3 regions of the Pseudomonas sp. S3_E10 genome follow, and region 1 is predicted to be linked to each of the others. Evidence: predicted binding sites of a transcription regulator. Region 1 holds the regulator's gene; each other region holds the start of a gene.
What was found. The regulator FliA, encoded in region 1, starts transcription of late flagellar genes. The targets are predictions, from matches to a motif close to CTAAAGTTTNNNNNNNNNNNGCCGNTAA.
Positions count from the first base shown of each region.

Region 2: the regulator FliA is predicted to act here: its motif matches at 2,414-2,441, upstream of AB4N98_RS20070 (methyl-accepting chemotaxis protein).
Region 3: the regulator FliA is predicted to act here: its motif matches at 8,385-8,412, upstream of AB4N98_RS06910 (flagellar protein MotY).

Region 1 covers NZ_CP162743.1:4,505,003-4,515,020, forward strand. Annotated here, with positions in the region: gene flhA (flagellar biosynthesis protein FlhA) at 1-1,834, shown strand, start outside; gene flhF (flagellar biosynthesis protein FlhF) at 1,847-3,163, shown strand; gene fleN (flagellar synthesis regulator FleN) at 3,268-4,101, shown strand; gene fliA (RNA polymerase sigma factor FliA) at 4,098-4,838, shown strand; gene AB4N98_RS20730 (chemotaxis response regulator CheY) at 5,008-5,382, shown strand; gene AB4N98_RS20735 (protein phosphatase CheZ) at 5,401-6,189, shown strand; gene AB4N98_RS20740 (chemotaxis protein CheA) at 6,201-8,441, shown strand; gene AB4N98_RS20745 (protein-glutamate methylesterase/protein-glutamine glutaminase) at 8,490-9,641, shown strand; gene AB4N98_RS20750 (flagellar motor protein) at 9,641-10,018, shown strand, end outside.
Region 2 covers NZ_CP162743.1:4,363,075-4,373,092, reverse strand. Annotated here, with positions in the region: gene gmd (GDP-mannose 4,6-dehydratase) at 1-133, opposite strand, end outside; gene AB4N98_RS20075 (mannose-1-phosphate guanylyltransferase/mannose-6-phosphate isomerase) at 577-2,019, opposite strand; gene AB4N98_RS20070 (methyl-accepting chemotaxis protein) at 2,471-4,036, shown strand; gene AB4N98_RS20065 (alpha/beta family hydrolase) at 4,069-4,761, opposite strand; gene ccoN (cytochrome-c oxidase, cbb3-type subunit I) at 4,841-6,265, shown strand; gene ccoO (cytochrome-c oxidase, cbb3-type subunit II) at 6,276-6,884, shown strand; gene AB4N98_RS20050 (cbb3-type cytochrome oxidase subunit 3) at 6,888-7,088, shown strand; gene ccoP (cytochrome-c oxidase, cbb3-type subunit III) at 7,085-8,032, shown strand; gene ccoN (cytochrome-c oxidase, cbb3-type subunit I) at 8,456-9,898, shown strand; gene ccoO (cytochrome-c oxidase, cbb3-type subunit II) at 9,898-10,018, shown strand, end outside.
Region 3 covers NZ_CP162743.1:1,542,968-1,552,985, reverse strand. Annotated here, with positions in the region: gene AB4N98_RS06955 (ABC transporter ATP-binding protein) at 1-737, opposite strand, end outside; gene argF (ornithine carbamoyltransferase) at 734-1,654, opposite strand; gene AB4N98_RS06945 (molybdopterin oxidoreductase family protein) at 2,088-4,196, shown strand; gene grxD (Grx4 family monothiol glutaredoxin) at 4,283-4,621, shown strand; gene bfr (bacterioferritin) at 4,702-5,172, opposite strand; gene AB4N98_RS06930 (bacterioferritin-associated ferredoxin) at 5,374-5,592, opposite strand; gene AB4N98_RS06925 (peroxiredoxin) at 5,837-6,439, shown strand; gene rnt (ribonuclease T) at 6,602-7,276, opposite strand; gene pyrC (dihydroorotase) at 7,273-8,319, opposite strand; gene AB4N98_RS06910 (flagellar protein MotY) at 8,476-9,384, shown strand; gene AB4N98_RS06905 (argininosuccinate synthase) at 9,538-10,018, shown strand, end outside.

The sequences.
Region 1 (10,018 bases):
TGGCCAGGACGGCCACGCCGCGGCCGGTAAGGTGATCCAGGCCTTCGGTGAAGTGGTGATCGGTGGTAACTACGTGGTCGGTATCGTGGTGTTCGCGATCCTGATGATCATCAACTTCGTGGTGGTGACCAAAGGCGCCGGACGGATTTCCGAGGTGAGCGCGCGGTTTACCCTCGACGCCATGCCCGGCAAGCAGATGGCCATCGACGCCGACCTCAACGCCGGCCTGATCGACCAGAACCAGGCCAAATCGCGCCGCCTGGAAGTGGCCCAGGAAGCCGAGTTCTACGGCTCCATGGACGGCGCCAGCAAATTCGTGCGCGGTGACGCCATCGCCGGCCTGCTGATTCTGTTCATCAACCTGATCGGCGGCATTGCCGTGGGTATCTTCCAGCACGGTATGACCTTCGGCGACGCGGGCAAGGTCTACGCCTTGCTGACCATCGGTGACGGTTTAGTGGCGCAATTGCCATCACTGTTGTTATCAACAGCCGCTGCAATCATGGTGACCCGTGCGTCGGGCTCCGAAGACATGGGCAAGCAGATCAGCCGGCAGATGTTCGCCTCGCCCAAGGCCCTGGCCGTGGCGGCGGGCATTATGGCGATCATGGGTATCGTGCCGGGCATGCCTCATGTGTCGTTCCTGACCATGGCCGCATTGGCCGGCGGCGGTGCCTACCTGTTTTGGAAAAAGCAAAACGCAGTCAAAGTGCAGGCGCTGCAGGAGGTCGCGCGCCAGCAGGAGCTGCTGCCATCCCCGGCCCGTGCCCAGGAAACCAAGGAGTTGGGCTGGGACGACGTGACGCCCATCGACATGATCGGCCTGGAAGTCGGCTACCGCCTGATTCCGCTGGTGGACCGCAACCAGGGCGGCCAATTGCTCGCGCGGATCAAGGGGGTGCGCAAGAAGTTGTCCCAGGACCTGGGCTTTTTGATGCCCACCGTGCACATCCGCGACAACCTCGACCTGGCGCCCAGTGCCTACCGCCTGACGCTTATGGGGGTGATCCTGGCCGAAGCCGAGATTTACCCGGACCGCGAGCTGGCGATCAACCCCGGCCAGGTGTTCGGCAGCCTCAACGGCATTACCGCCAAAGATCCGGCTTTTGGCCTGGAGGCGGTATGGATCGAAATCAGCCAGCGCAGCCAGGCGCAGTCCCTGGGCTATACCGTGGTGGACGCCAGCACCGTGGTCGCCACCCACCTCAACCAGATTTTGTACAAGCACTCCCACGAGTTGATCGGTCACGAAGAAGTCCAGCAATTGATGGGTTTGCTGGGCAAGGCCTCGCCAAAACTCGCCGAAGAGCTGGTGCCGGGCGTGCTGTCGCTGTCGCAACTGCTCAAAGTGCTGCAGGCGCTGCTGGCCGAACAGGTGCCGGTGCGCGACATTCGCAGCATTGCCGAGGCCATCGCCAACAATGCCGCCAAGAGTCAAGATACCGCCGCGCTGGTGGCGGCGGTGCGTGTCGGATTGTCGCGTGCAATCGTGCAAAGCATTGTAGGGCTTGACTCTGAGCTGCCTGTGATCACCTTGGAACCAAGGTTGGAACAAATATTGCTCAATAGTATTCAGAAGGCAGGACAAGGCCAGGAAGAGGGCGTTCTGTTGGAGCCAAGCATGGCTGAAAAACTGCAGCGTTCGTTGATCGACGCCGCGCAGCGCCAGGAAATGCAGGGCCAACCGGTGATTCTGCTGGTGGCAGGCCCGGTCCGGGCAATGTTGTCGCGGTTCGGGCGCCTGGCAGTACCGAATTTGCACGTTTTGGCTTATCAGGAAATTCCTGACAACAAGCAAGTGACTATCGTCGCGACAGTAGGGCCCAACGGCTGAGGGTAGTGGGTTATGCAAGTGAAGCGTTTTTTCGCCGCCGATATGCGTCAGGCCATGAAACTGGTCCGTGATGAGCTGGGCGCCGACGCCGCGATTATCGGTAACCGTCGTATTGCCGGCGGTGTCGAGCTGACGGCTGCCCTGGATTACACCCCCCAGGCCCTGGCGCCGCGCGTGCCGAACATGGAGCTTGAAGACGAGCTGCGCAAGACTGCCTCGCGCATCGTCTCGGCCCAGGCCGAACTGAGCATGCGCGGCGACAGCGATGCCACCACCAATCGCCAGTTGTTCGCCGGCCTGCCGCTGACGGCTGCCGAGCCGTTGGTCGAGCCCACTTTCATCGAACCGCCGCGTCCTGCCGCGCCCGCCCCGGCCGCCGCAGTCGACCAGCGCGCGTTCGACTCGATGCGCTTTGAACTCAATGGCCTGCGCGAGTTGCTCGAAGTGCAGCTCGGCTCGCTGGCCTGGACCCAACTGCAAGGCAGCAAACCGCAACAGGCCAACTTGTGGCGTCGCCTGCAACGCATCGGCCTGTCCGGCCCGTTGTCCCGCGACCTGTTGGCGCTGACCCACGAAATCGAAGAGCCTCGCCAGGCCTGGCGCATGTTGCTGGCCCACTTGGCGCGGATGATCACCACGCCACAGATCGAACCCTTGGAAGAGGGCGGAGTGATCGCCATGGTCGGCCCGGCCGGCATGGGCAAGACCACCACGCTGGCCAAGCTTGCCGCCCGTTATGTGCTTAAGTACGGCGCCCAGAATATCGCGCTGGTGAGCATGGACAGCTACCGTATCGGCGCCCAGGAACAGCTCAAGACCCTGGGCCGCATCCTCAATGTGCCGGTTACCCATGTCGACCCCGGTCAATCCCTGGCCAATGCCCTCGACCCGCTGCTGCGCAAGCGCGTGGTGCTGATCGACACCGCCGGCCTGCAAGCCAGCGACCCGGCGTTGCGTATGCAGCTCGAAAGCCTGGCCGGGCGTGGCATCAAGTCAAAAAATTACCTGGTGCTTGCAACCACCAGCCAGAAACAGGTTCTTACCGCTGCGTATCACAGCTACAAACGCTGCGGGCTGGCCGGTTGCATCCTGACTAAACTGGATGAAACCGCCAGCCTGGGTGAAGTGCTGAGCCTGGCTATCAGCCACGAACTGCCGGTGGCTTACCTGACCGATGGGCCGCGGATCCCGGATGATCTGCATCTGCCGCGCCGTCATCAGTTGGTCAGCCGCGCCGTCAGCGTACAAATGCAAGACGAGCCTAGCGAGGAAGCGATGGCCGACATGTTCGCCGATCTCTATCACAACCCGGCAAAACGGGTCGGTTGAGTCAGATGAACACCGTGAAAAGTATCTACATCGATGGTCTGCAAGCGATTCACGCGGCCAAGCCATGTAGCCTGCGTCTAAGCAAGACAAGGTAAAGAAATAAAATGGGCAGCATGCATCCCGTACAGGTGATCGCGGTGACCGGCGGCAAAGGTGGCGTCGGAAAAACTAACGTGTCAGTGAATTTGTCCCTGGCCCTGGCAGAACTTGGCCGTCGCGTCATGCTGCTGGATGCTGACCTGGGACTGGCGAACGTCGACGTTCTGCTGGGGTTGACGCCCAAACACACGCTTGCCGATGTGATCGAGGGGCGCTGTGAGCTGCGCGATGTGCTGCTTCAAGGCCCTGGCGGGATCCGCATCGTGCCGGCCGCCTCCGGCACCCAGAGCATGGTGCACCTGAGCCCGGCGCAGCATGCCGGCCTTATCCAGGCATTCAGCGATATCGGCGACAACCTCGACGTGCTGGTGATCGACACCGCCGCCGGGATCGGCGAATCCGTGGTCAGCTTCGTGCGCGCGGCGCAGGAAGTGTTGCTGGTGGTCTGCGATGAACCCACCTCGATCACCGACGCCTACGCCCTGATCAAATTACTTAACCGTGACTACGGCATGAACCGCTTCCGCGTACTGGCCAACATGGCCCAGAGCCCGCAGGAAGGGCGCAACCTGTTCGCCAAGTTGACCAAGGTCACGGATCGCTTCCTCGATGTCGCCTTACAATACGTCGGTGCAGTTCCCTACGACGAGTGTGTGCGCAAGGCTGTGCAAAAGCAGCGTGCGGTCTACGAAGCGTTCCCTCGTTCCAAATGCGCATTGGCGTTCAAGGCTATTGCCCAAAAGGTCGATACTTGGCCGTTGCCCGCCAACCCACGGGGGCATCTGGAGTTTTTCGTCGAGCGATTGGTACATCAGACGAGCGCAGGACCCGTGCTATGACAGCGAACGGCTATAACGCCTACAAGAAGTCCGCCCGTGACAGTCAGGGCGAGTTGATCGAGCGTTATGCGCCGCTGGTCAAGCGCATCGCCTATCACCTGCTGGCACGCCTGCCCGCCAGCGTCCAGGTCGAAGACCTGATCCAGGCCGGCATGATTGGCCTGCTCGAAGTGTCAACCAAATACGATGCCACCAAAGGCGCGAGTTTCGAGACGTATGCGGGTATCCGTATCCGGGGCGCCATGCTCGATGAAGTGCGCAAGGGTGATTGGGCGCCTCGTTCGGTACACCGCAATACGCGCATGGTCAGTGACGCAATTCGCGCAATTGAAGCAAAAACCGGTCGCGACGCTAAAGATCACGAAGTTGCGGCCGAACTCCAATTGAGTCTCGACGATTATTACGGGATTTTGAACGACACCTTGGGCAGCCGCCTGTTCAGTTTCGACGACCTGTTGCAGGACGGTGAACACGAAGGGCTGCACGAGGACGGCGCGAGTACTCATATGGAGCCGGCGCGAGACCTGGAAGATGAACGCTTTCAGGGTGCGTTGGCGGACGCGATTGCCAATTTGCCTGAGCGTGAGCGACTGGTATTGGCGCTGTACTACGACGAAGAGCTGAACCTCAAGGAAATCGGTGAGGTCCTGGGGGTCAGCGAATCGCGAGTCAGCCAGTTACACAGCCAGTGCGCCGCTCGCTTGCGGGGGCGTTTGGGAGAGTGGCGAGCGCGCTGACAGGCAGTGTGGGGACACTGCAAAGCGATACCGCGAAGGTGATGGATCTTCGCGGGTTCGGCCCGTGGTGCCCCCGGCAGTCCTTTTTGTGTAATGCCTGTTGATTGAAATGACGCGTCCAGGTGCTGGGCGCGTTTAAGACTGCTTGGAGGTCGAATTGGACAAGAACATGAAAATCCTCATCGTTGATGACTTCTCAACGATGCGGCGGATCATAAAAAACCTGTTGCGTGACCTTGGGTTCACAAACACGGTCGAGGCGGATGATGGCCTTACGGCGATTCCGATCCTCAACAGCGGGAGCATCGACTTTCTGGTAACCGACTGGAACATGCCGGGCATGACCGGTATCGACTTGCTGCGTCATGTGCGGGCCGACGAAAAGCTGCGCAGCCTTCCCGTGCTGATGGTCACCGCCGAAGCCAAGCGTGAGCAGATCATCGAAGCTGCCCAGGCGGGTGTTAACGGTTACGTGGTCAAGCCATTCACTGCACTGGCCTTGAAAGAGAAGATCGAAAAAATCTTCGAACGCATCCACGGCTGATGCCATCGCGGGGGAGCTATGGAGCATAACGAAACGTCACAGGGAGACTTTGAGTCGACCCTGAAAAAACATGCTCACCAGTTGGTCGACAGCCTTGAAAAAGGCCAGTTCGGCGACGCGGTGCAGTTGATCCATGAGCTCAACCAGACCCGTGACCGCGGCCTGTATCAGGAAGTGGGCAAGCTCACACGCGAGCTGCACAGTGCGATTGTCAATTTCCAGATTGACCCGCACATGCCCCAGGCCGAAGAAATCTCACAGATCACCGATGCCACCGAACGCCTGTCCTATGTGGTCAGGCTGACTGAGGCGGCGGCCAACCGCACCATGGACCTGGTGGAGAACGCCACGCCCCTGGTCAACGGCATGGCCACTGAAGCCCAGGCCCTGAGCGCCGATTGGGGCCGCTTCATGCGCCGGGAAGTCGGGGCTGAGGAGTTTCGTGAGCTGGCACGTCGGGTTGAAGGCTTCTTGTCGCGCAGCGAGCAGGAAAACCGCACGGTTTCCAGCAACCTCAACGATATTTTGCTGGCCCAGGATTACCAGGACCTCACCGGTCAGGTGATCAAGCGTGTGACCCAGTTGGTCACCGAAGTGGAAAGCAACTTGCTCAAATTGGTGCTTATGGCAGGCCAGGTTGACCGTTTTGCCGGCATTGAACATGACCGCGAAGCGATCCTCTCGGAAAAAGATCCACAAAAACATCTCGCCAAGGGTGAAGGTCCGCAGATTCATGCCGATAAACGTGAAGACGTTGTGTCAGGTCAGGATGACGTAGATGACCTGTTATCCAGTTTAGGCTTCTAAGGAGCACCCACATGAGCTTCGGCGCCGATGAAGAGATCCTTCAGGATTTCCTTGTAGAGGCCGGCGAAATTTTAGAGCAACTGTCCGAGCAACTGGTCGAGCTGGAAAGCCGCCCGGATGATGCGAACCTGCTCAATGCAATTTTTCGCGGTTTTCACACTGTAAAAGGGGGCGCCGGCTTCCTCCAGCTCCATGAGCTGGTGGAGTGCTGCCACATCGCCGAGAACGTGTTCGACATCCTGCGCAAGGGTGAGCGTCACGTTGATTCGGAGTTGATGGACGTGATTCTCGAAGCACTGGATGCGGTCAACGGCATGTTCAGCCAAGTGCGTGAACGTGCCCCGATCACGGCGGCCACGCCGGAACTGTTGGCGGCCCTGGCGCGCTATGCAGAGCCTGCGGACACTTGCGCGCCGGTGGTTGAAGCGGCGCCGGAGCCTGTGGCGGAGCCTGAAGCGGATGTCACGGACACTGAGTTCGAACAACTGCTCAACTCCCTCAGTGCCGTCAAGGCCGAAGCCGAAGCACCGGCCGCCGAAGCCCCGGCAGCGGCGCCGACCAGCGAAGACATTACCGACGCAGAATTCGAATCGCTGCTCGACCAGCTGCATGGCAAAGGCCAGTTCGCCGCTGATGCGGTGGCGCCTGCCGCTGCCGCTCCTGCACCTGCCGCAGCGGGCGGGCCGGTCAGCACCGACATCACCGACGACGAATTCGAAGCGTTGCTCGACCAACTGCACGGCAAAGGCACCTTTGCGGCCGATGCCTTGCCGGCAGTCGCCGCCACCGCCGCTGCGCCTGCCGCCCCTGCGCAGCCTGCCGCTGATGGCCTGATCACGGATAACGAATTCGAAGCCCTGCTTGACGATTTGCACGGCAAGGGCAAGTTCAGCGAGGTTGCACCTGCCGCCGCTACGGCAGCACCGGTTGCCGCCAAAGCGGCTGCACCCGCCAAAGCTGCCGCTCCAGCCGCTCCAGCCGCTCCAGCCGCCAAACCGGCACCTGCCCCAGCGGCGGCGCCGGCTGCGGCCCCAGCGCGTGCCGCCGCCGCGGCGCCGCCTGCGGACAAACCCGCCAGTGAAGCCGAAACCACCGTGCGCGTGGACACCGCGCGGCTGGACGACATCATGAACATGGTCGGCGAGCTGGTGCTGGTACGTAACCGCCTGGTGCGCCTGGGCCTGAGCAGTGGCGATGAAGCCATGCAAAAGGCCGTGTCGAACCTCGACGTGGTGACCGCCGACCTGCAAACCGCCGTGATGAAAACGCGGATGCAGCCGATCAAGAAAGTCTTCGGCCGCTTCCCGCGCCTGGTGCGTGACTTGGCGCGCCAACTGAAGAAAGAGATCAACCTGGAACTGGTGGGTGAAGAAACCGACCTCGACAAAAACCTTGTCGAGGCCCTGGCCGACCCGCTGGTTCACTTGGTGCGCAACGCGGTCGACCACGGCGTCGAAACCCCGGAAGAACGCGAAGCCTCGGGCAAGTCCCGTGGCGGCAAAGTCATCCTGGCGGCGGAGCAGGAAGGCGACCACATCCTGCTGTCGATCACCGATGACGGCAAGGGCATGGACCCGACCATCCTGCGCAATATCGCGGTCAAGCGTGGCGTGATGGACAAGGACGCCGCCGACCGCCTGACCGACACCGAGTGCTACAACCTTATCTTCGCCCCTGGCTTCTCGACCAAGACCGAGATTTCCGATGTGTCGGGCCGTGGCGTCGGCATGGACGTGGTGAAGACCAAGATCAGCCAGCTCAATGGCTCGATCAATATCTACTCGACCAAGGGCCAGGGCTCGAAGATCGTGATCAAGGTGCCGTTGACCCTGGCGATCATGCCGACCCTGATGGTGATGCTGGGCAACCAGGCGTTCGCCTTCCCGCTGGTCAACGTCAACGAGATCTTCCACCTCGACCTGTCGCGCACCAACGTGGTGGACGGCCAGGAAGTGGTGATCGTGCGCGACAAGGCGCTGCCCCTGTTCTACCTCAAGCGCTGGCTGGTTGCATCGGCCGCCCATGAAGAGCAGCACGAAGGTCATGTGGTGATTCTCTCCGTGGGTACCCAGCGTATCGGCTTTGTCGTCGATCAACTGGTGGGCCAGGAAGAAGTGGTCATCAAGCCTTTGGGCAAAATGCTGCAGGGAACCCCGGGCATGTCGGGTGCGACCATCACCGGTGACGGTCGGATCGCGCTGATTCTCGATGTTCCGAGCATGCTCAAGCGTTACGCCGCTCGGCGTATTTGATTCTGGTGGGGCAGGGCGGTCTCGCCCGCCCCACCTAACGGAGTGTTTATGGCAGTCAAGGTCCTGGTGGTGGACGATTCGGGTTTCTTCCGCCGCCGCGTCTCGGAAATTCTTTCCGCCGATCCAAGCATCCAGGTGGTCGGCACGGCCACCAACGGCAAAGAGGCGATTGATCAAGCCATTGCGCTGAAGCCGGACGTGATCACCATGGACTACGAGATGCCGATGATGGATGGCATCACGGCAGTCCGGCACATCATGCAACGCTGCCCCACCCCGGTATTGATGTTCTCCTCGCTGACCCATGAAGGCGCCCGAGTGACCCTCGATGCGCTGGATGCCGGTGCGGTGGACTTTTTGCCGAAGAATTTCGAAGACATCTCGCGCAACCCCGAGAAGGTCAAGCAGATGCTGTGCGAGAAAGTCCACAGCATCTCGCGCAGTAACCGCCGCAGCCTGTTCAGCGCGCCGACACCGACACCGACGCCTGCCCCGGCAGCGGTGGCTCCGCCGGCTGCCTCCAGCCGTGCCTCGTTCGGTCGCCCGGCGCCGGCGCCGCTTGCACGGCCTGCACCGCCACCGGTACGCACGTCGGCCCCGGCCACTGCAACGGCGCATTCGCCGGCACCCAAGCGCAAAGCCTACAAGCTGGTCGCCATCGGCACCTCCACGGGTGGCCCGGTCGCCTTGCAGCGCGTGTTGACCCAGTTGCCGGCCAACTTTCCGGCGCCGATCGTGTTGATCCAGCACATGCCCGCCGCGTTCACCAAAGCCTTTGCCGAACGCCTGGACAAGCTGTGCCGCATCAGTGTCAAGGAAGCCGAGGATGGCGACATTCTGCGCCCTGGCCTGGCGCTGCTGGCCCCCGGCGGCAAGCAGATGATGGTCGACGGCCGTGGCGCGATCAAAATCCTGCCGGGCGATGAGCGCCTCAACTACAAGCCGTGCGTGGACATCACCTTCGGTTCGGCGGCCAAGTCCTACGGTGACAAAGTTCTGGCGGTGGTGCTCACCGGCATGGGCGCCGACGGCCGTGAAGGCGCGCGCCTGCTCAAGCAGGGCGGCAGTGCGATCTGGGCCCAGGACGAAGCCAGCTGTGTGATCTATGGCATGCCCATGGCCATCGTCAAGGCGGACCTGGCCGACGCCGTGTACAGCCTGGACGACATCGGCAAGCATTTGGTGGAGGCCTGCCTCTAATGGATGTGTTGAGCCTGATCGGCATCACCATGGCGTTTGTCGCAATCATTGGCGGCAACTACCTCGAAGGCGGCCACCTGGGCGCCTTGGCCAACGGGCCGGCGGCGCTGATCGTGATTGGCGGCACCGTGGGCGCCGCGTTGCTGCAGTCGCCGATGAGTTCGTTCAAGCGTGCAATGCAGATCGCGATCTGGATCATTTTCCCGCCACGCGTCGACTTGGCCGGTGGCATCGACCGCGTGGTCAACTGGAGCCTCACCGCCCGCAAGGAAGGCCTGCTGGGGCTGGAAGGCGTGGCCGATGCCGAGCCCGACAGCTACGCGCGCAAAGGCTTGCAGTTGCTGGTGGACGGCGCCGAGCCGGAAGCGATCCGCAGC
Region 2 (10,018 bases), 140 kb from region 1:
CATCCATCCGCCAGAAATTGACCGAACTGGTACGGCGATAGGTGCCATATACGGTGTAGCCTTTTTCCAGCAAGAGCTGAGCAAGGTACGCACCGTCTTGGCCAGTAACACCGGTGATAATTGCTTTTTTCATGAAAAATCCCCTTCGAAAATAAATCCTATAACGAACGAGGCTGACCTACTCAGATCGTAATGAAGAGTACAGTCCATTACCCGTTCTATCCGAAAACATGAGCACGCCCAAGCGACGCGCTTACCAAAAATTGATCTTGTTACACCAGCAAAAAACCAGCGGCACAATTGCCCCATGAATGCTCTTGGGCATGCGCAATGGAGTTTCACTTTACATTCGGCTCAACTGTAAATACGGCGGTGTGAACCTCATCAAAATCTCTGCGTCGCAAACAATCCCGACAGTGCATTTACTTCAATACCCTGCAACTTCGCAGGCGGCACGCTGGGCAACATCAGCACTTAAATCGCAACCTGCGCCAATGGGTGAATAATCCTCTACCCCAACCCAAGCGATGCCGGGCAAACCGCGAGCCCTCAAACGTGTTTCCAACGGCGCATGACTCAGATGCCGGCCCGACCGTAAATATCCTCGAACCGCACGATATCGTCTTCACCCAAGTAATCACCGCTCTGCACTTCGATCAATACCAAGTCAATGACCCCCGGATTCTCCAGCCGATGGGTGTGCCCGGCAGGAATGAAGGTTGATTCATTGGTATTGAGTAGAAATTCGCGGTCATTATTGACCACGCGTGCCATACCGCTGACCACAATCCAGTGCTCGCTGCGGTGATGGTGCATCTGCAGCGACAACGAACCTTGGGGCTTGACGACAATGCGCTTGATCTTGAAGCGCTGCCCGTCTTCCAAGGTGGTGTAGGCCCCCCACGGACGACGCACGGTGGTGTGGTCCAGATGGGACTGATGCCCATTTTTCTTCAACTGAGCAGTGATAGCCTTGATGTCTTGCGCGTGATCTTTGTGTGCAACCAGCAGGGCATCGGTCGTGTCGACAATGATCAGGTCTTGAACGCCGACCAAAGCCGCCAGTCGGCGATGGCTGCGCACATAGTTGTTGTTGGAGTTATGACAAATAGCCTCGCCGTCAATGCGATTGCCGTGCTCATCCGCCGGGGACAGTTCACTCATGGCGTTCCACGAACCGATATCGCTCCAACCGATGTCACAAGGCACCGTCGCCACTTTGCTTGAGCGCTCCATCAGTGCGAAGTCGATGGAGATGTCCGGCACCCTGGCAAAGCTGCCCGGCTCCAAGTGCAGGCTGCGGTGGCTGCTACCCGTCATCATGCCGGAACCTGCGAGGCACGCGTCCACGGCGCTGGATACATCCGGCGCGCACAGTTGCATTTCTTGGATCAGCGTACCCGCGCGGAAGCAGAACATGCCGGAGTTCCAAAAATAATCGCCCGACGCCACATACCCTTGAGCCGTTTCCAGGTCCGGTTTCTCGACGAAACGTTTGACCTTGAACCCATTACCAAGGGGGCCGTCATTATCTTTTTGGATATAGCCGTAACCGGTTTCCGCAAACTCCGGTTTTACACCGAACGTCACCAGCCAGCCGTCTTTTGCCAGTTCCGAAGCAGAGCAAACGGCCTGGGCAAATGCAGCGTGATTATCTATTAAGTGATCGGCAGGCAGCACTAACATGATGGCATCTTGCCCATGAGTTCGTGCAACTTCCTGGGCCGCGAGTGCGACTGCGGCAGCCGTATTACGTCCGAATGGCTCCAGAACGAAACTTAAATTGGTGAATTCCGGAGCCTGCGCGCCGTACTCATCGAGCGTCTTGAAATAAAGATCACGATTGGTGATGGTCAATACTTCGCTGACCGACTCCAAAGCCAAGGCACGAGCATAAGTCTTCCGAATTAAATTGCCACCATCTGGCAATTCAATAAACGGTTTGGGATGCGCTGAACGGGAAACAGGCCACAGACGGCTACCCGCACCGCCGCAAATAATGACTGGAACGAGTGCCACACTGTACTCCTTTACGCAATGTCATTTTATTTCGGCCGTCGCCCTCGCCTCCTCGCGACGAACAGACTCGAAAGCAAAGCGACTAGAGTCTTTGAGCTAAAAAATCAAATCGCCGGAGCGTTTGGAGGAGGTTATGGCGTTTCTCTTACAAATTACCCCGAACATTCTTATTTAAATGGTCATTTATGTCTAGGAAAAGACCCGTCATCCGACAGACAAAAACTATTTTTTATGGCCCAGGAAAAAAGCCTGCCAAGGGACGTGTCGATTTTGCGCCTCAAACAACCGAACGCCCGCAAAAACACCCCACGCTCTGCAGCCCATCGGTGTACGCCACATGAATGCTCGCGCCCTTGCGCCGGGACTGTGTCTACACTGCTTATCGGAAAATCCACTCAACAATCACAGATCACGGCCGACAACCCTTCAAAGCCTTGCGGATAAAAAAACCATGCGTAATAACCAACCCGTTACCCAGCGCGAACGTACCTTCCCCGCTCAGCAACGGTTGATCTCCACCACAGATGCCAAAGGCGTGATCACTTACTGCAACGACGCGTTCGTCGAGATCAGTGGGTTCTCCCGTGAAGAACTGCTGCGTGCGCCGCACAACCTGGTACGTCACCCGGATGTGCCGGCTGCAGTGTTCGGGCATATGTGGTCAACGCTCAAACAAGGCTTGCCATGGATGGGCATTGTCAAGAACCGCTGCAAGACGGGCGATCATTACTGGGTTAACGCCTATGTGACGCCAGTCTTCGAAGGCAATCAGGTGGTCGGCTACGAATCGGTACGCATCAAGCCCACCACCGAGCAGATCCGCCGGGCCGAAGCGCTCTACCAACGCATCAACCAGGGCAAGTCGGCCGTTCCCCAGCGGGACAAGTGGCTGCCGGTGTTGCAGGACTGGGTGCCATTTATCCTGATCAGCCAGTTAAGTTTCATGATCGGCGCGTCGCTCAATTCCCACTGGGGCTTTGCCCTGGCGGCGGGCTTGTCGGTACCGTTGGGCCTGCTGGGCCTGAGCTGGCAGCAGCGCGGGCTCAAGCGCCTGTTGCGCCTGGCCGAGCAAACCACGTCCGACCCGCTGATCGCGCAGATGTACACCGACAGCCGTGGCGCCCAGGCGCGCCTGGAGATGTCGATCCTCAGCCAGGAGGCACGTCTGAAGACCTGTCTTACGCGCTTGCAGGACACCGCCGAACACCTCAACGACCAAGCCGCGCAGTCCAACACCCTGGCGCACAACAGCTCCAGCGGCCTGGAACGCCAGCGCGTCGAAACCGAACAGGTGGCCACGGCGGTCAACCAGATGGCGGCGACGACCCAGGAAGTGGCCAGCCACGTGCAGCGCACCGCCGATGCGACCCAGGAGGCCAACCGCCTGACCGGTCGCGGTCGCGATATCGCCGGGGAAACCCGCGAGGCGATTCAGCGCTTGTCGCTGGCCGTCGGGGAAACGGGGGTGACCGTCACGCAGTTGGCCAAGGACAGCGATGAGATCGGTGGCGTGGTTGACGTGATCAAAGGCATTGCCGACCAGACCAACTTGCTGGCATTGAACGCAGCCATCGAAGCGGCACGTGCCGGCGAAATGGGCCGTGGTTTTGCGGTAGTGGCTGACGAGGTTCGCCAACTGGCGCAACGCACGGCTGAATCGACCGGGCAGATCCATGCCCTGATCGCCAAGCTGCAGCAAACCGCCTCCGCCGCCGTACAGACCATGGACGCCGGGCATCGCCAGGCCGAAGAAGGCGTGGCGCGGGTGATGGAAGCAGACCAGGCGCTGGTGGGCATCAGTGAGGCGGTGGCGCATATCACCGACATGACAACCCAAATCGCCGCGGCGACCGAGGAACAAAGCTCGGTGGCCGAGGAGATCAGTCGCAATATCAGCACCATTGCGTTGCTGGCGGACCAGACCTCGGAGCAGGCGTTGAACTCGGCGCAGTTGAGTGAAGAGCTGACGCATACCGCTAATACCCAGTACTCGCTGGTGGAGCGGTTTAACCGGTAAACCGCTATCGGGGGCTTGCCCCCGATAGGGCCCTAGAGGGCGCCGAGAAACCCGGCCACCCTCACTGCCGCAGCCTCCACATGCTGCTCATGGCTAAACCCGGAAGCCTTCAACGGCTTCAAGTCATGATCCCCCGCCTCCAGCCACATCACCTCGATGCTCGGCGACAAATCATAGCCTTCTACCGCCGCCCGATTGCCCAAGGCATCGCGCTCGCCCTGCACAATCAGCGTCGGTGTTTTCAAGCCCGCCAGGTGCTCGACCCGTGGTTTCTCAGGCTTACCCACCGCATAGAAGGGATACCCCAGGCACACCAGGCCATCGGCGCCGACTTCATCGGCCAACAAACTGGCCATGCGCCCACCCATCGACTTGCCACCGATGGCCAGTTTCCCAGCGACATGGCGTCGCACTACGGTATGCACCTCACGCCAAGCACCCAGCAGTTTCGGCGCCGGGTTCGGTGGGCGTTTGCCGCCGTCCAGCCGACGCTGAGCCATATAGGGAAACTCGAAGCGCAACACGTTCACGCCATGCCCGGCAAGGCGTGCAGCCATGTCGCTCATGAAAGACGAGTCCATCGGGGCGCCGGCGCCGTGGGCCAGGATCAGCGTCGGCGCGGTACCCGCCGCCGGGCCCGATGCGACATCCCATAACCACCCATGTTCCCGCGCACACTGCGCCCATTGATCCCCGTCAATACTGGCCTTGTGCTCTTTGCCCATGCTTGCCTCGCTATTTAGTCTGCCTATAACTCCAGCCCAAGTGCCGCACTTGCTTGGGTTGAACCGTGGATGGGGAACCATGAACACTACTTTAAGTACCGCCTATAACTACAAGGTGGTCCGCCAATTCGCCATTATGACGGTGGTGTGGGGCATCGTCGGCATGGGGCTCGGGGTTTTTCTCGCCGCCCAATTGGTTTGGCCCGCGCTCAACTTCGATTTGCCCTGGACCAGCTTCGGCCGCTTGCGCCCGCTGCACACCAACGCGGTGATCTTCGCCTTCGGTGGCTGCGCGCTGTTTGCCAGCTCGTTCTACTCGGTGCAGCGCACCTGCCAGACTCAGCTGTTCGCGCCGAAAATCGCCGCGTTCTGCTTCTGGGGCTGGCAGTTGGTCATCCTCTTGGCCGCGATCACCTTGCCGCTGGGCTACACCAGTTCCAAGGAATACGCCGAGCTGGAATGGCCGATCGACATCCTGATCACCATTGTCTGGGTGGCCTACGCCATCGTGTTCTTCGGCACGGTGATGAAGCGCAACACCAAGCACATTTACGTCGGTAACTGGTTCTTCGGTGGGTTCATCATCACCGTGGCGATTTTGCATATCGTCAATAACCTGGAAATCCCGGTCAGCCTGACCAAGTCCTACTCCCTCTACGGCGGTGCGACGGATGCCATGGTGCAGTGGTGGTATGGGCACAACGCGGTAGGCTTTTTCCTCACCGCCGGTTTCCTGGGGATGATGTACTACTTCGTACCCAAGCAGGCCGAGCGTCCGGTGTATTCCTATCGCTTGTCCATCGTGCACTTCTGGGCGCTGATCACCCTGTACATCTGGGCCGGCCCCCACCACTTGCACTACACCGCGCTGCCGGACTGGGCGCAGTCGTTGGGCATGGTGATGTCGCTGGTGCTGCTGGCGCCAAGCTGGGGCGGCATGATCAACGGCATGATGACGCTCTCGGGGGCTTGGCATAAGTTGCGCAGCGACCCGATCCTGCGCTTCCTTGTTGTCTCCCTGGCCTTCTACGGCATGTCGACCTTCGAAGGTCCGATGATGGCGATCAAGACCGTCAACGCCCTCTCCCACTACACCGACTGGACCATCGGCCACGTACACGCCGGGGCGCTGGGTTGGGTGGCGATGATCTCCATCGGCGCGCTGTACCACATGATCCCGAAAATCTTCGGTCGCGAGCAGATGTACAGCCTCGGCCTGATCAACGCGCACTTCTGGCTGGCCACCATCGGCACCGTGCTCTACATCGCTTCGATGTGGGTCAACGGCATCGCCCAGGGCCTGATGTGGCGTGCGGTCAACGAAGACGGCACCTTGACCTACTCCTTCGTCGAAACCCTGGTGGCCAGCCACCCAGGCTTCATCGTGCGGCTGGTGGGCGGCGCGGTGTTCCTCAGCGGCATGCTGCTGATGGCTTACAACACGTGGCGCACCGTGCGTTCGCCGCAGCCTGTCGAAGCCACTGCCACTGCGCAGTTGGCCTGAGGAGTCCGTGATGAAACACGAAACGATTGAAAAAAACGTCGGCCTGCTGATGTTGCTGATGGTACTCGCCGTGAGTATCGGCGGCCTGACCCAGATCGTCCCGCTGTTCTTCCAGGACGTGACCAACAAGCCGGTCGAAGGCATGAAGCCCTACACCGCGCTGCAACTGGAAGGCCGCGACATTTACATCCGCGAAGGCTGCGTACAGTGCCACTCGCAGATGATCCGTCCGTTCCGCGCCGAAACCGAACGTTACGGCCACTACTCGGTCGCCGGTGAAAGCGTGTGGGACCACCCCTTCCTGTGGGGTTCCAAGCGCACCGGGCCGGACCTGGCACGCGTCGGCGCACGCTACTCGGACGACTGGCATCGCGCGCACTTGTACAACCCGCGCAACGTGGTACCGGAGTCGAAAATGCCGGCCTATCCATGGCTGGTCACGGCCCAGGTCGACAGCAGCCACACCGAGAGCAAGTTGAAGGTGATGCGCACCCTCGGCGTGCCGTACACCGACGACGACATCAGTGGCGCCGTCGCCAGCCTCAAGGGCAAGACCGAAATGGACGCGCTGGTTTCATACCTGCAAGTGCTCGGCACCGCCATCAAGAGCAAGAGGTGAGCCATGGGATTTGAATTCGATGCGGGCACCATCCGCGGCCTTGGCACGCTGGTCGTCGCCATCGCCTTTATCGGCCTGTCACTGTGGGTGTTCAACAACCGGCGCAATGCGGAATTCGAGCAGGCGCGCCTGCTGCCCTTCGCCGATGAACCTTCTCCATCCGACGCTCAAGAAGAGCCTGCAATAAGGAGCACCCGGCCATGACCCTATTCTGGAGTACATGGATCTGTGTACTGACCATCGGCAGCCTGATCGGCCTGACCTGGCTGTTGATCGGCACCCGCAAGGGCGAGACCAAGGGCAGCGTCGACCAGACCATGGGCCACGCCTTCGACGGTATCGAGGAATACGACAACCCCCTGCCGCAGTGGTGGTTCATGCTGTTCGCCGGCACCCTGGTGTTTGCCGTCGGCTACCTGGTGCTCTACCCGGGCCTGGGCAACTGGAAAGGCATATTGCCCGGTTATGAAGGCGGCTGGACCCAGGCCAAGGAGTGGGACAAGGAAATGGCCAAGGCCGACGCCAAGTTCGGGCCGATCTTCGCCAAATTCTCGGCCATGCCCGTGGAAGAAGTGGCCAAGGACCCGCAAGCGCTGAAAATGGGCGGGCGTTTGTTCGCCTCCAACTGCGCGGTGTGCCACGGTTCGGATGCCAAGGGCGCGTACGGTTTCCCTAACCTGGCAGACACTATCTGGCGCTGGGGCGGTTCGGCCGAAGCGATCAAGACCACCATCCTGAACGGTCGCCACGCGGCGATGCCGGCCTGGGGTGAGATATTGGGTGATGATGGTGTAAGAAACGTCGCCGCCTATGTGCGTCACGACTTGGCCAAACTGCCACTGCCGGCCGACAGCACTGCTGACCTGGCCGCCGGTCAAGCTGCGTTCAACACCACCTGCGTAGCCTGCCATGGCCCACAAGGCCACGGCATGGAAGCCATGGGCGCGCCGAACCTGACGCTGCCCGGCGGTTATATCTACGGCACCGGCCTGGCGCAGTTGCAGCAGACTATCCGCCACGGCCGCCAGGGCCAGATGCCGGCGCAGGACGTGCTGCAAGGCAATGACAAGGTGCATTTGCTGGCGGCTTACGTGTACAGCCTGTCCCATAACGCCAACGGCGCAACGCCGCAAGCCCAACCGCAGTAAGCGTTGACGACCGCCCCGACCCTGGGGCGGTCACTTTTTGCGGGGAGCTTGCTCCCTTACCCCAGCAAGATCCCTTGCCACAGGTTTTTTGTTCGCTCGCTACCGTGCGGCATCTTTTGGCGCGACCAAGTGTCGCACCCTTCCAAAGCACACCTTTCCCCTCCTGCCATTCGGGTCTACGCTTGCTTTCAAGCGCAGCGATTGCGGTACGCCCAACGACACCCGTTGTGACCCCGCAATTTTCCTGTCCACTTGATCAGCTTTCCATTTCGGATTTGTCCTTACGCCAAACATGGAAAGGGCGCAGAATCTGGCGTGGAACGCATTGATCCAGGTCAGCCGTTGCGTTGCAATGGCCCCTCGCTTTCTCCATACTTGCGGCCGATTTTACCTATAAAAAAACCTAAACCGTGGAACCTTAGAATGAGCACAGCAATCAGTCCGACTGCTTATAACTATAAGGTAGTCCGCCAGTTCGCCATCATGACGGTGGTCTGGGGGATCCTTGGCATGGGGCTCGGGGTGTTCATCGCCTCGCAACTGGTCTGGCCGGAATTGAATTTCGACTTGCCCTGGACGACCTTCGGCCGTCTGCGCCCACTGCACACCAACCTGGTGATTTTCGCTTTCGGCGGATGCGCGCTGTTTGCCACCTCTTACTATGTCGTGCAGCGCACCTGTCAAACGCGGCTGATCTCCGACGGCCTCGCCGCCTTTACCTTCTGGGGTTGGCAAGCGGTCATCATTGGCGCCATCGTCAGCCTGCCGCTGGGCTACACCACCACCAAGGAATACGCCGAGCTGGAATGGCCGATCGCCATTTTGCTGGCCATTGTCTGGGTGACCTACGGTGCGGTGTTCTTCGGCACCATCGTCAAGCGCAAGACCAAACATATCTACGTAGGCAACTGGTTCTACGGTGCCTTCATCGTGGTCACGGCGATGCTGCACATCGTCAACCACGCGTCGTTGCCGGTCAGCCTGTTCAAGTCCTACTCGGCCTACGCCGGCGCGACGGACGCGATGATCCAGTGGTGGTACGGCCACAACGCCGTGGGGTTCTTCCTCACCACCGGTTTCCTGGGGATGATGTACTACTTCGTGCCCAAACAGGCCGAACGTCCCATTTACTCGTATCGCCTGTCCATCGTGCACTTCTGGGCACTGATCACCCTGTACATCTGGGCCGGTCCGCACCATTTGCACTACACCGCCCTGCCGGACTGGGCGCAGTCCCTGGGCATGGCGATGTCGATCATCCTGCTGGCCCCGAGCTGGGGCGGCATGATCAACGGCATGATGACCCTGTCGGGCGCCTGGCATAAATTGCGCACCGACCCGATCCTGCGCTTTCTCGTGGTGTCCCTGGCGTTCTACGGCATGTCGACCTTCGAAGGGCCGATGATGGCGATCAAGACCGTCAACTCGCTGTCCCACTACACCGACTGGACCATCGGCCACGTACACGCCGGTGCCCTCGGTTGGGTGGCAATGATCTCCATCGGCGCGCTGTACCACATGATTCCCAAGCTGTTCGGCCGCGCGCAGATGCACAGCGTCGGGCTGATCAACACGCACTTCTGGCTGGCGACCATCGGTACCGTGCTCTACATCGCCTCGATGTGGGTCAACGGCATCACCCAAGGCCTGATGTGGCGTGCGATCAACGATGACGGCACCCTCACCTACTCCTTCGTCGAAGCGCTGCAAGCCAGCCACCCTGGCTACATTGTCCGTGCCCTGGGCGGTGCGTTCTTTGCCGCCGGCATGCTGTTCATGGCCTACAACGTCTGGCGCACCGTGCGTGCCTCGGACCCTGCACAAGCCGAAGCCGCCGCCAAGATCGCCGTTGTGGGAGCCCACTGATGAAGCATGAAGTAGTCGAGAAGAATATCGGCCTGCTGGCCTTCTTCATGGTCATCGCCGTGAGCATCGGCGGCCTGACCCAGATCGTTCCGCTGTTTTTCCAGGATGTCACCAACAAGC
Region 3 (10,018 bases), 3.0 Mb from region 1:
TGCCCACGAATGAAGTAGCCCTGGCCGATAAAACTGGCGACATACGGCGTCTGCGGTTCGTGATAGAGGTTGTAGGGCGTGTCCCATTGCTCGAGTCGACCCTCCTTGAAAACACCCACCTGATCGCTGACGGCGAACGCTTCTTCCTGGTCGTGGGTAACCAGGATCGCACTGGTACCGCGCGCCTTGAGAATGTCACGTACCTCATGGCTGAGCTTGCGCCGCAGTTCGCCATCAAGGTTGGAAAAAGGTTCGTCCAACAACAGCAGTTGCGGCTCCGGCGCCAGGGCGCGGGCGAGGGCGACACGTTGTTGCTGGCCGCCCGAGAGTTCATGGGGGAAACGCTTGCCCAGGTTCTTCAGGTTGACCAGTTCCAGCAACTCGGCGACCACGCGCTCCTTTTGCGGATGCTTGCGGATGCCGAACGCGATGTTGTCGGCCACGCTGAGGTGAGGAAACAGCGCGTAGTCCTGGAACACCATGCCGATACGACGTTTCTCGGGAGCCAGGGTAAAACCGGCGCTGGAGATCACTTCGCCGGCCAGGCTGATTTCGCCTTCATGCACCGGCTCAAAGCCCGCGATGGCACGCAGCGTGGTGGTCTTGCCACAGCCCGAGGACCCGAGCAGGCAACCGATGTCACCTGCGTTGAGGTGCAGGTTGAGGTTTTGCACCACCCGTTGGTCTTGATAGCCGCATGCCAGATTGCGCAGGTTCAGCAGTAATGGATGGCTCATGCGTGGTGGTACGCCGGTTCGACGAGGAATTCGAGCAGGGCCTTTTGGGCGTGCAGGCGGTTTTCGGCCTGGTCCCAGGCGACTGAACGCGGGTCGTCGAGCAGGTCGAGGCTGATTTCTTCGCCACGGTGGGCAGGCAGGCAGTGCATGAACAACACGTCCGGCGCGGCCGTGTCGAGCAGGGCGCGCGTTACCTGGTACGGCGCAAAAAGTGCCAGGCGCTTGGCGGTTTCGTCCTCCTGACCCATGGAGGTCCAGACGTCGGTGCTGACCAGATGGGCACCCACGACGGCATCTTTCGGATCGCGCAACAACTGCACGCGCCCATCGGCCTTGGCCATGAACTCGGCATTGGGCTCGTAACCCTCAGGGCAGGCGATGCGCAGGTGGAAGTCGAACTGGATCGCCGCTTCTATATAGCTGTTGCACATATTGTTGCCGTCGCCGATCCAGGCCACGGTCTTGCCCTGAATGGAGCCACGGTGTTCGAGGAAGGTTTGCATGTCGGCCAGCAGTTGGCAGGGATGCAGGTCATCGGACAGGCCGTTGATCACCGGCACGCGCGAGTTGGCGGCAAATTCGGTCAGGTTGCTGTGAGCAAAGGTACGGATCATTACCGCATCGAGCATGCGCGACATGACGATGGCGCAGTCGCTGATCGGCTCGCCACGACCCAGCTGGGTGTCGCGCGGTGACAGGAAGATGGCCTGGCCACCGAGTTGGATCATGCCGGCTTCGAAAGACAGGCGGGTGCGGGTGGACGATTTCTCGAAAATCATCCCGAGAACGCGGTTTTTCAAGGGCTCGAACAGTACGCCGCGGTTACGCAGGTCTTTAAGCTCAATGCCTCGACGAATCACGCCGACCAGCTCTTCGGGCGTGCAATCCATCAGGGAGAGAAAGTGCCTTGCGCTCATCATTAACTACCTTTTTGCAACAGACCGCAGATACTCAAAGCCTTGTTTATTGTGACAACGGGCGAGACCTGCGGCGAAAGCCGCACGGGGCGACGAAATAGGGGAAGACGCGATATTGACATTAAATGTCGCGTCTTACCAATAGGGCTACGTTTTTAGGGGTGTTCAAGAAGGGCGCGAGAGCGCTTTTGAAGACGATTTCCTGACAGCAGCGAGCCATTTGTACACTGGCCTCGCAACCTTTTGCAATGCGCGGCGGCGGGCCTGGGCCAGGCTGCGTCGGTTTCGGGGGCTGTGCGCGCGGTTCTGTAACATTTGCTCACGCTTGCCCATGGCCTGGCCTGATGCCTGTGGATTCACACGGCGAACGATGCTGGTGCGTCTCAGGGGCGCGGCCCATAGTGAGGCCAAAGCCCCTATAAAGAGACTGGCCATGACCAAGACTCTCCATCACCGTGCATGCCATCTGTGTGAAGCCATCTGTGGCCTGACCCTGGAAACCACCCGCGCCGAAGATGGCAGCCTGGCGATTACTTCGATCAAGGGCGACCCTCAAGACACATTCAGCCGTGGCCACATCTGCCCCAAGGCCGTGGCCTTGCAGGATATCCAGAATGACCCGGACCGGCTGCACCAGCCCATGCTGCGGGTGGGCAGTGACTGGCGGCCGATCGCCTGGGACGAGGCGTTTGCCCTCGTGGCCGAGCGTCTTGCGGGCATCCAGGCTCGGCACGGGCAGAATGCGGTGGCGGTGTACCAGGGCAACCCCAGCGTGCATAACTATGGGCTGATGACCCACAGCAATTACTTCCTCGGCCTGCTCAAGACGCGCAACCGGTTTTCCGCAACCTCCGTAGACCAATTGCCTCATCACCTCACCAGTCATCTGATGTACGGCCATGGCCTGTTATTGCCGATCCCGGATATCGATCACACCGACTTTATGCTGATCCTGGGCGGCAACCCGTTGGCGTCCAACGGCAGCATCATGACCGTGCCGGATGTGGAGAAACGGCTCAGGGCGATCCAGGCCAGGGGCGGCAAAGTGGTCGTGGTCGACCCACGGCGCAGCGAGACGGCGGCGATTGCCGACCAGCATCTGTTTGTGCGACCGGGTGGCGACGCGGCGCTGTTGTTCGGGCTGCTCAACACCTTGTTCAGCGAGAACCTGACGCGCGACACTCATTTGTCGGTTGAGGGGCTGGATGATGTGCGCCGTGCGATCGCCGGGTTCACGGCCCAAGCCATGAGCCACCAGTGTGCCGTGCCCGCCGAGCAGATCCGCCAGTTGGCACGGGATTTCGCCGCTGCGGACAAGGCCGTTTGCTATGGGCGCATGGGCGTCTCAACGCAGGCATTTGGCACCTTGTGTCATTGGCTGGTGCAACTGATCAACCTGGTCACCGGCAACCTGGACCGGGTCGGCGGCGCGCTGTGCACCTCTCCGGCGGTGGACCTGGTGGCTTCCACCGGCGGCGGGCATTTCAATCGCTGGCAGAGCCGCGTGTCCGGGCGTCCGGAATATGGTGGCGAATTGCCGGTGTCGGCCCTGGCCGAAGAAATGCTCACCGAAGGCGAAGGGCAAATCCGCGCCTTGGTCACGGTGGCAGGCAATCCGGTGTTGTCGACGCCCAATGGTCGCCAATTGGAGCAGGCCCTGGATGGGTTGGAGTTCATGGTCAGCGTCGACCTGTACATCAATGAGACGACGCGCTATGCCGACCTGATTTTGCCGTCCACATCGGCGCTGGAAAACGATCACTACGACACCACGTTCAACATGTTTGCGGTGCGCAATGTCACGCGCTTCAATAGGGCGATCCTGCCTAAACCTGATGGCGCTTTGCATGATTGGGAGATCTTTGTCGGTCTGGCCAAGGCGTTCGCGGCGCAGACCGGCGTGGCGCTCAAACCCACCATGCCTCCGGCACAGATGATCGATTTCGGACTGCGCGCCGGTGTGTACGGGGATGCGTCCAGCCATAAATTGTCGGTGGCGATGCTGGCCGACCATCCTCATGGTGTGGATTTGGGCGCGCTGCGTCCCAACCTCTGTGCGCGTTTGAAAACGGCGAACGGCAAGGTACAGGCGGCACCGTCTGTGATTCTCGCCGACCTGGCACGTTTTGCCGCGCAGCCGGTGCCGGTGGCCGACGAGTTGCTGCTGATTGGCCGTCGTCACGTGCGCAGCAATAACTCCTGGATGCATAACTACCATCGGCTGGTGAAGGGCAAGCCTCGGCATCAATTGCTGATGCACCCCGACGACCTTGCCCGCCGCCAATTGAGCGATGGCCAGCGGGTGCGCGTCAGTTCGCGCATCGGCATGGTCGAGGTAGAGGTGATGGCGAGCCTGGATATGATGCCCGGCGTGGTCAGCTTGCCCCATGGCTGGGGGCACGGCCGCCCGGGGGTGCAGATGAGCATTGCCAGGGGGCAGCCGGGAGCAAGCGCCAATGACCTGACCGATGAACGGCAGTTGGATGAGCTTTCGGGCAACGCGGCCCTGAATGGTGTGCCAGTGCAAGTGGCGGCGGCTTGAGGTGGCTGAGCACCCTGCTGGAATTTTGCGTTACAATGCGCCACCGTGCCGACCCGTGAGTCGCAAAGTTCCTGCAGAGGTGTTCCATGGATATCATCGAAACGATCAAAGAGCAGATTGCCAATAACACCATTCTGCTTTACATGAAGGGCGCTCCTAACGCTCCTCAGTGCGGTTTCTCCGCGAAGGCGTCCCAGGCTGTTATGCAGTGCGGCGAGAAGTTCGCTTACGTGGATATCCTGCAAAACCCTGAAATCCGCGCCAACCTGCCCAAGTACGCCAACTGGCCGACTTTCCCGCAACTGTGGGTGGCGGGTGAGCTGGTCGGCGGCAGCGACATCATTACCGAAATGGCGGCTGATGGTTCGTTGCAAGCGTTGATCAAAGACGCAGCGACAAAAGCGGCAGGCAAGACTGAAGCTTGATGCTGTTGTAAAAGGCCACGCAATAAAAAGCCCCGCTTCTCATACGAGAGCGGGGCTTTTTTGTACCTGTGGGCGAAGGGTTATTCACCCATCTGCGATTGCAGGTAATTTTCCAGCGTTACCTTGTCGATCAGGCCCAGTTGGGTCTCCAGCCAGTCGATATGTTCTTCCTGGTCTTCCAGGATATCTTCCAGCAGTTCGCGGCTGCCGAAGTCGCCTTGGGCTTCGCAATGCGCGATGGCGGCCTTGAGGTCGCTGTGGCTCTTGCGTTCAAAGCCCAGGTCGCTGCCGATCATTTCCTGGGTGTGCTCGCCGATATTCAGTTTGCCCAGGTCCTGCACGTTCGGCAGGCCTTCCAGGAACAGGATGCGTTTGATCAGCGCGTCCGCGTCTTTCATGGCCTTGATCGATTCTTTGTATTCGCGCTTGCCGAGCTTTTCCAGGCCCCAATCGTCATACATGCGTGCATGCAGAAAGTACTGATTGATCGCGACCAGTTCATTGGCAAGGATTTTGTTGAGTTGCTGGATGACTGAGATGTCGCCTTTCATGACTGGGGTCCTGCCCTGTAATAGCTGTGTATAGGGCGGAGTTTGAGCGGCGAAAACCTTAGTGTCAAACCTAAGTTATTGAATAATAAATGAAAATTAATCGGAATAAGAATGTTTGTGTTCCGCGTCTTGGCGCTAACTAATTGAATTACAGGCATAAAAAAACCGGACACTAAGTCCGGTTCTTTAAAACACGCGTTATCAGGCGTGTGTAAATTCAGTTGAATAGGGGAGCGCGGCCTGGGCTGTCTGCAGCTGCGTCAGGGTTTCCCGTACCACTTGCTTGGCGAGGCAAGCACATTTACCACACTGGCTGGCAACGCCGGTGGTTTCACGCACTTCCTTGTAGCTGCAGCAACCTTCGTAGATTGCTTCGCGGATTTGTCCGTCGGTGACGCCGGTACACAGGCACACATACATAAGGGAGAACCGTCGCGGGTTTAAGGCTTAAGTGCGATGGATCTTAATGTTAACGAGAATGATTGTCAAAGTAGATTCGTAGGCTATTTACCGCCATCGCCCTCGCGCTGACGAACGGTTTTTTCCGTGTATGATGGTCGGTCTTCACGAAGCGTGACTGCGTCACAGGCCTGTCGCTTAAACGCGGCAGACTCATGACCGGTCCTTTTACTTCAATCGTCACCCCTGCATCAGGAGATACCCAATGAGCGTACTCGTCGGCAAACAAGCCCCGGATTTCGACGTACCGGCCGTTCTCGGCAATGGCGAAATCGTCGACAGCTTTAAACTGTCCGAAGCCATCAAAGGCAAATACGGCCTGGTGTTCTTCTACCCACTGGACTTTACCTTCGTCTGCCCTTCGGAGCTGATCGCTCTGGACCACCGCATGGACGATTTCAAAGCGCGTAATGTTGAAGTGGTTGCCGTTTCCATCGACTCCCATTTCACTCACAACGCCTGGCGTAACACGGCCATCAACGATGGCGGCATCGGCAAAGTCAAATACACCATGGCTGCCGATATGAAGCACGACATCGCCAAGGCCTACGACGTTGAGTCCGAAGGCGGCGTGGCATTCCGTGGCGCGTTCCTGATCGACGACAAGGGCGTTGTGCGCTCGCAGATCATCAACGACCTGCCGCTGGGCCGTAACATGGAAGAGCTGATCCGCCTGGTCGACGCCCTGCAATTCCACGAAGAGCACGGCGAAGTCTGCCCGGCCAACTGGAAGAAAGGCGACAAGGGCATGAACGCTTCGCCGGAAGGTGTTGCAGCCTACCTGACCGAGAACGCCGGCAAGCTGTAAGCCGGATTCAAGGTAAAAAAAACCGGCCTGTGAAGGCCGGTTTTTTGTGGGAGGGGGTTTGCTCCCGATTGCAGTGCATCAACCCATGGATACATCACCGACACGCCGCCATCGGGAGCAAGCTCCCTCCCACATTGGGTACGCGGCGCGTTCAGGAGACTCTCAGTCGTTGAAGTCTTCCCAGCCGCCCATCTGTTTCCAGCGGTTGACGATGCCGCAGAACAGCTCCGCAGTCTTCTCGGTGTCGTAGCGGGCCGAATGGGCCTCGCGCCCGTCGAAGTCGATACCGGCTGCCTGGCAGGCTTTGGCCAGTACAGTCTGGCCGTACGCCAGACCGGCGAGGGTCGCGGTGTCGAAGCTGGAGAATGGGTGGAACGGGTTACGCTTCATGTCCAGGCGCGCCACGGCGGCATTCAGGAAACCCAGGTCGAAGCTGCTGTTATGCCCGACCAGGATCGCGCGCTTGCAGCCGTTGGCCTTCAGCGCCTTGCGCACGCCACGGAAGATATCGGCCAGGGCCGTTTCTTCACTTACCGCCATGCGCAGTGGGTGATCGAGCTTGATGCCGGTGAATTCCAGGGCTGCGGCTTCGATGTTCGCGCCTTCGAACGGCTCGACGCGGAAGAAGTGGGTGTGTTCTGGGTACACAAAGCCCTGTTCATCCATGCCGATAGTGGTGGCGGCAATTTCCAGCAGGGCGTCGGTGGCGCAATTGAACCCACCGGTTTCTACGTCAATAACGACCGGCAGGTAGCCGCGAAAACGTTCGGCCATCGGGTGGCGCGAGCCGCCGCCGCCGCCGTGTTCCTGGTCGTCGTCGTAATGGTCTTCACTCACTTGGTTTCCTCCAGCAGGCGCCAGCGCAGTGTTTCACCGGCGCGCAGCGGGATAACGGTCAGCTCGCCAAAGGGCAGGCTGGCAGGGGCGGTCCAGTCTTCACGGACCAGGGTAATGCGGTCGGTATTCGCCGGCAGGCCATAGAACTTCGGGCCGTTGAGGCTGGCGAAACCTTCGAGTTTGTCCAGTGCATTGCGTTGTTCGAACGCTTCGGCGTACAGCTCGATGGCGGCGTACGCGGTGTAGCAACCGGCACAGCCGCACGCGGCTTCCTTGGCGTGTTGAGCGTGGGGCGCGGAGTCGGTGCCGAGGAAGAACTTCGGATTGCCGCTGGTCGCGGCATCCAGCAAGGCCACTTGGTGGGTGTTGCGCTTGAGGATCGGCAGGCAATAGAAATGCGGCCGAATCCCGCCCACCAGCATGTGGTTGCGGTTGTAGAGCAGGTGGTGCGCGGTGATGGTCGCGCCGACGTTGGCCGAAGCCTCGGTGACGAATTGCACGGCATCGGCGGTGGTGATGTGCTCGAACACCACCTTCAAGGTCGGGAACAGCTCGACCACACGGCGCATATGCTCGTCGATGAAGACCTTCTCGCGGTCGAACACGTCCACGTCGCCACGGGTAACTTCACCGTGGATCAGCAGCGGCATGCCCACTTCAGCCATGGCTTCGATGGCCGGCAGGATTTTATCGATGCTGGTTACGCCGGAGTCGGAGTTGGTGGTCGCGCCGGCCGGGTACAGCTTGGCGGCGTGCACAAAACCGCTGGCCTTGGCCTGGCGAATTTCTTCGGGCTGGGTGCGATCGGTCAGGTAGAGCACCATCAACGGCTCAAAGCGGCTGCCGGCCGGTCGTGCAGCGAGGATTCGCTGGCGATAGGCGTCGGCTTCAGCGGCATTGCGTACCGGTGGTACCAGGTTAGGCATGATGATGGCGCGGCCAAACGTACGCGCAACATCGGCCACGGTTTGAGGTAACGCAGCACCATCGCGAAGATGAATATGCCAGTCGTCGGGACGCAGCAGGGTCAGGCGGTCGGACATTGGGGATTCCAGGCGGGTCAATCTGGTGGGAATGCTACCGGAAAAGACTCTTGCAGGCACTCGCTATCAAGTTTTGCAGGATGCATCCGATAGCCTTTCGTATGCCTTATCGATGTATGACGCTTTGAAGTGTTGTAGAAACCAGTGGAGCCTCCCGTGCGCCAGCATTATCTAGCCCTGCTCAGTGTGTTCGCCAGCCTGCCTGCGATGGCCCTCACGTTCCAGACACGTCTGGAGAACATTGAGTGGAAGGTGGAAGGCGACAAGTTCGAGTGCCGACTGACCCAGCCGATCACCGACTTCGGTTCGGGTGAGTTCGTACGCCGGGCCGGTGAGCAAGCGACTTTCCGTCTGAAAGCCTATGGCGGCTCGCTGGGCGCCGGGTCGGCCACCCTACTGGCCGCTGCTGCTCCCTGGCAGCCGGGGCGTGGCGACATCAACCTCGGTGCCGTGCGCGCCGGCAGTGGCGATGTGCTTTTTAACAGCTCCCAGGCTCAGGCTGGTCGCCTGTTCAATGGCTTGCTCGAAGGGCGCTCGCCGACTGTTCGGCATTATGCGCGTGAGGGCGGCTACTCGGAAATTCGCCTGTTGCCGGTCAAGTTCAACAAGGCCTACAGCGATTATCAGCTGTGCACCGCCAAGCTGTTGCCGATGAATTACGATCAGGTCAAGCAGACCGAAGTCGGCTTCCCCGGCGGCGGTATCGAATTGGATGCAGCGGCCAAACAGAAATTGTCGGTGATTCTCGAATTCATGAAGGCGGATCCAACCGTCAACCATATCGAGTTGAACGGTCATTCGGACAACAGTGGCAACCGCCTGAGCAATCGCGATGTGTCGCGTCGTCGCGCATTGGCGGTGATGGATTACTTCAAGGCCAACGGCATTCAGGAATCCCAGGTCACCCTGCGTTTCCATGGCGAAAGCTACCCCTTGGTGCCCAACACCAATGCCGCCAACCGGGCCCGCAACCGCCGTGTGAATATTCAGCTTGAGCGGGTAGCGGCTCCGGAGAAACCGGCTCCCCAGGCCAGTGGCCCGAGCAATCCTGCGCACACTTCATAACGGCAGTCATAAGTGCGCTCGTAGCGTGCGACCATCGGTCGCCCGCTCGACATAATCTGTCGCTTTATCTTCATTTGCTGTCGCGCCCCTGTAAAACCACGGTTTTGGTCGGTAGAATCGACGCCTTTCCGTACAACCCCGTGGAGTGATGGCATGGCCGACGTAAACAAGGTCGTTCTCGCGTATTCCGGCGGCCTGGACACTTCGGTGATCCTCAAGTGGCTGCAGGATACTTATAACTGTGAAGTGGTGACCTTCACCGCTGACCTGGGTCAGGGCGAAGAGGTCGAGCCAGCACGTGCCAAGGCGCAAGCCATGGGCGTGAAAGAGATCTACATTGACGACCTGCGCGAAGAGTTCGTCCGCGATTTCGTTTTCCCGATGTTTCGCGCCAACACCGTCTACGAAGGCGAGTACCTGCTGGGTACCTCCATCGCACGTCCGCTGATCGCCAAGCGCCTGATCGAAATCGCCAATGAAACCGGTGCTGACGCTATTTCCCATGGCGCTACCGGTAAGGGTAACGACCAGGTGCGTTTCGAACTGGGCGCCTATGCTCTCAAACCAGGCGTGAAAGTAATTGCACCTTGGCGTGAATGGGACCTGCTGTCCCGTGAAAAATTGATGGATTACG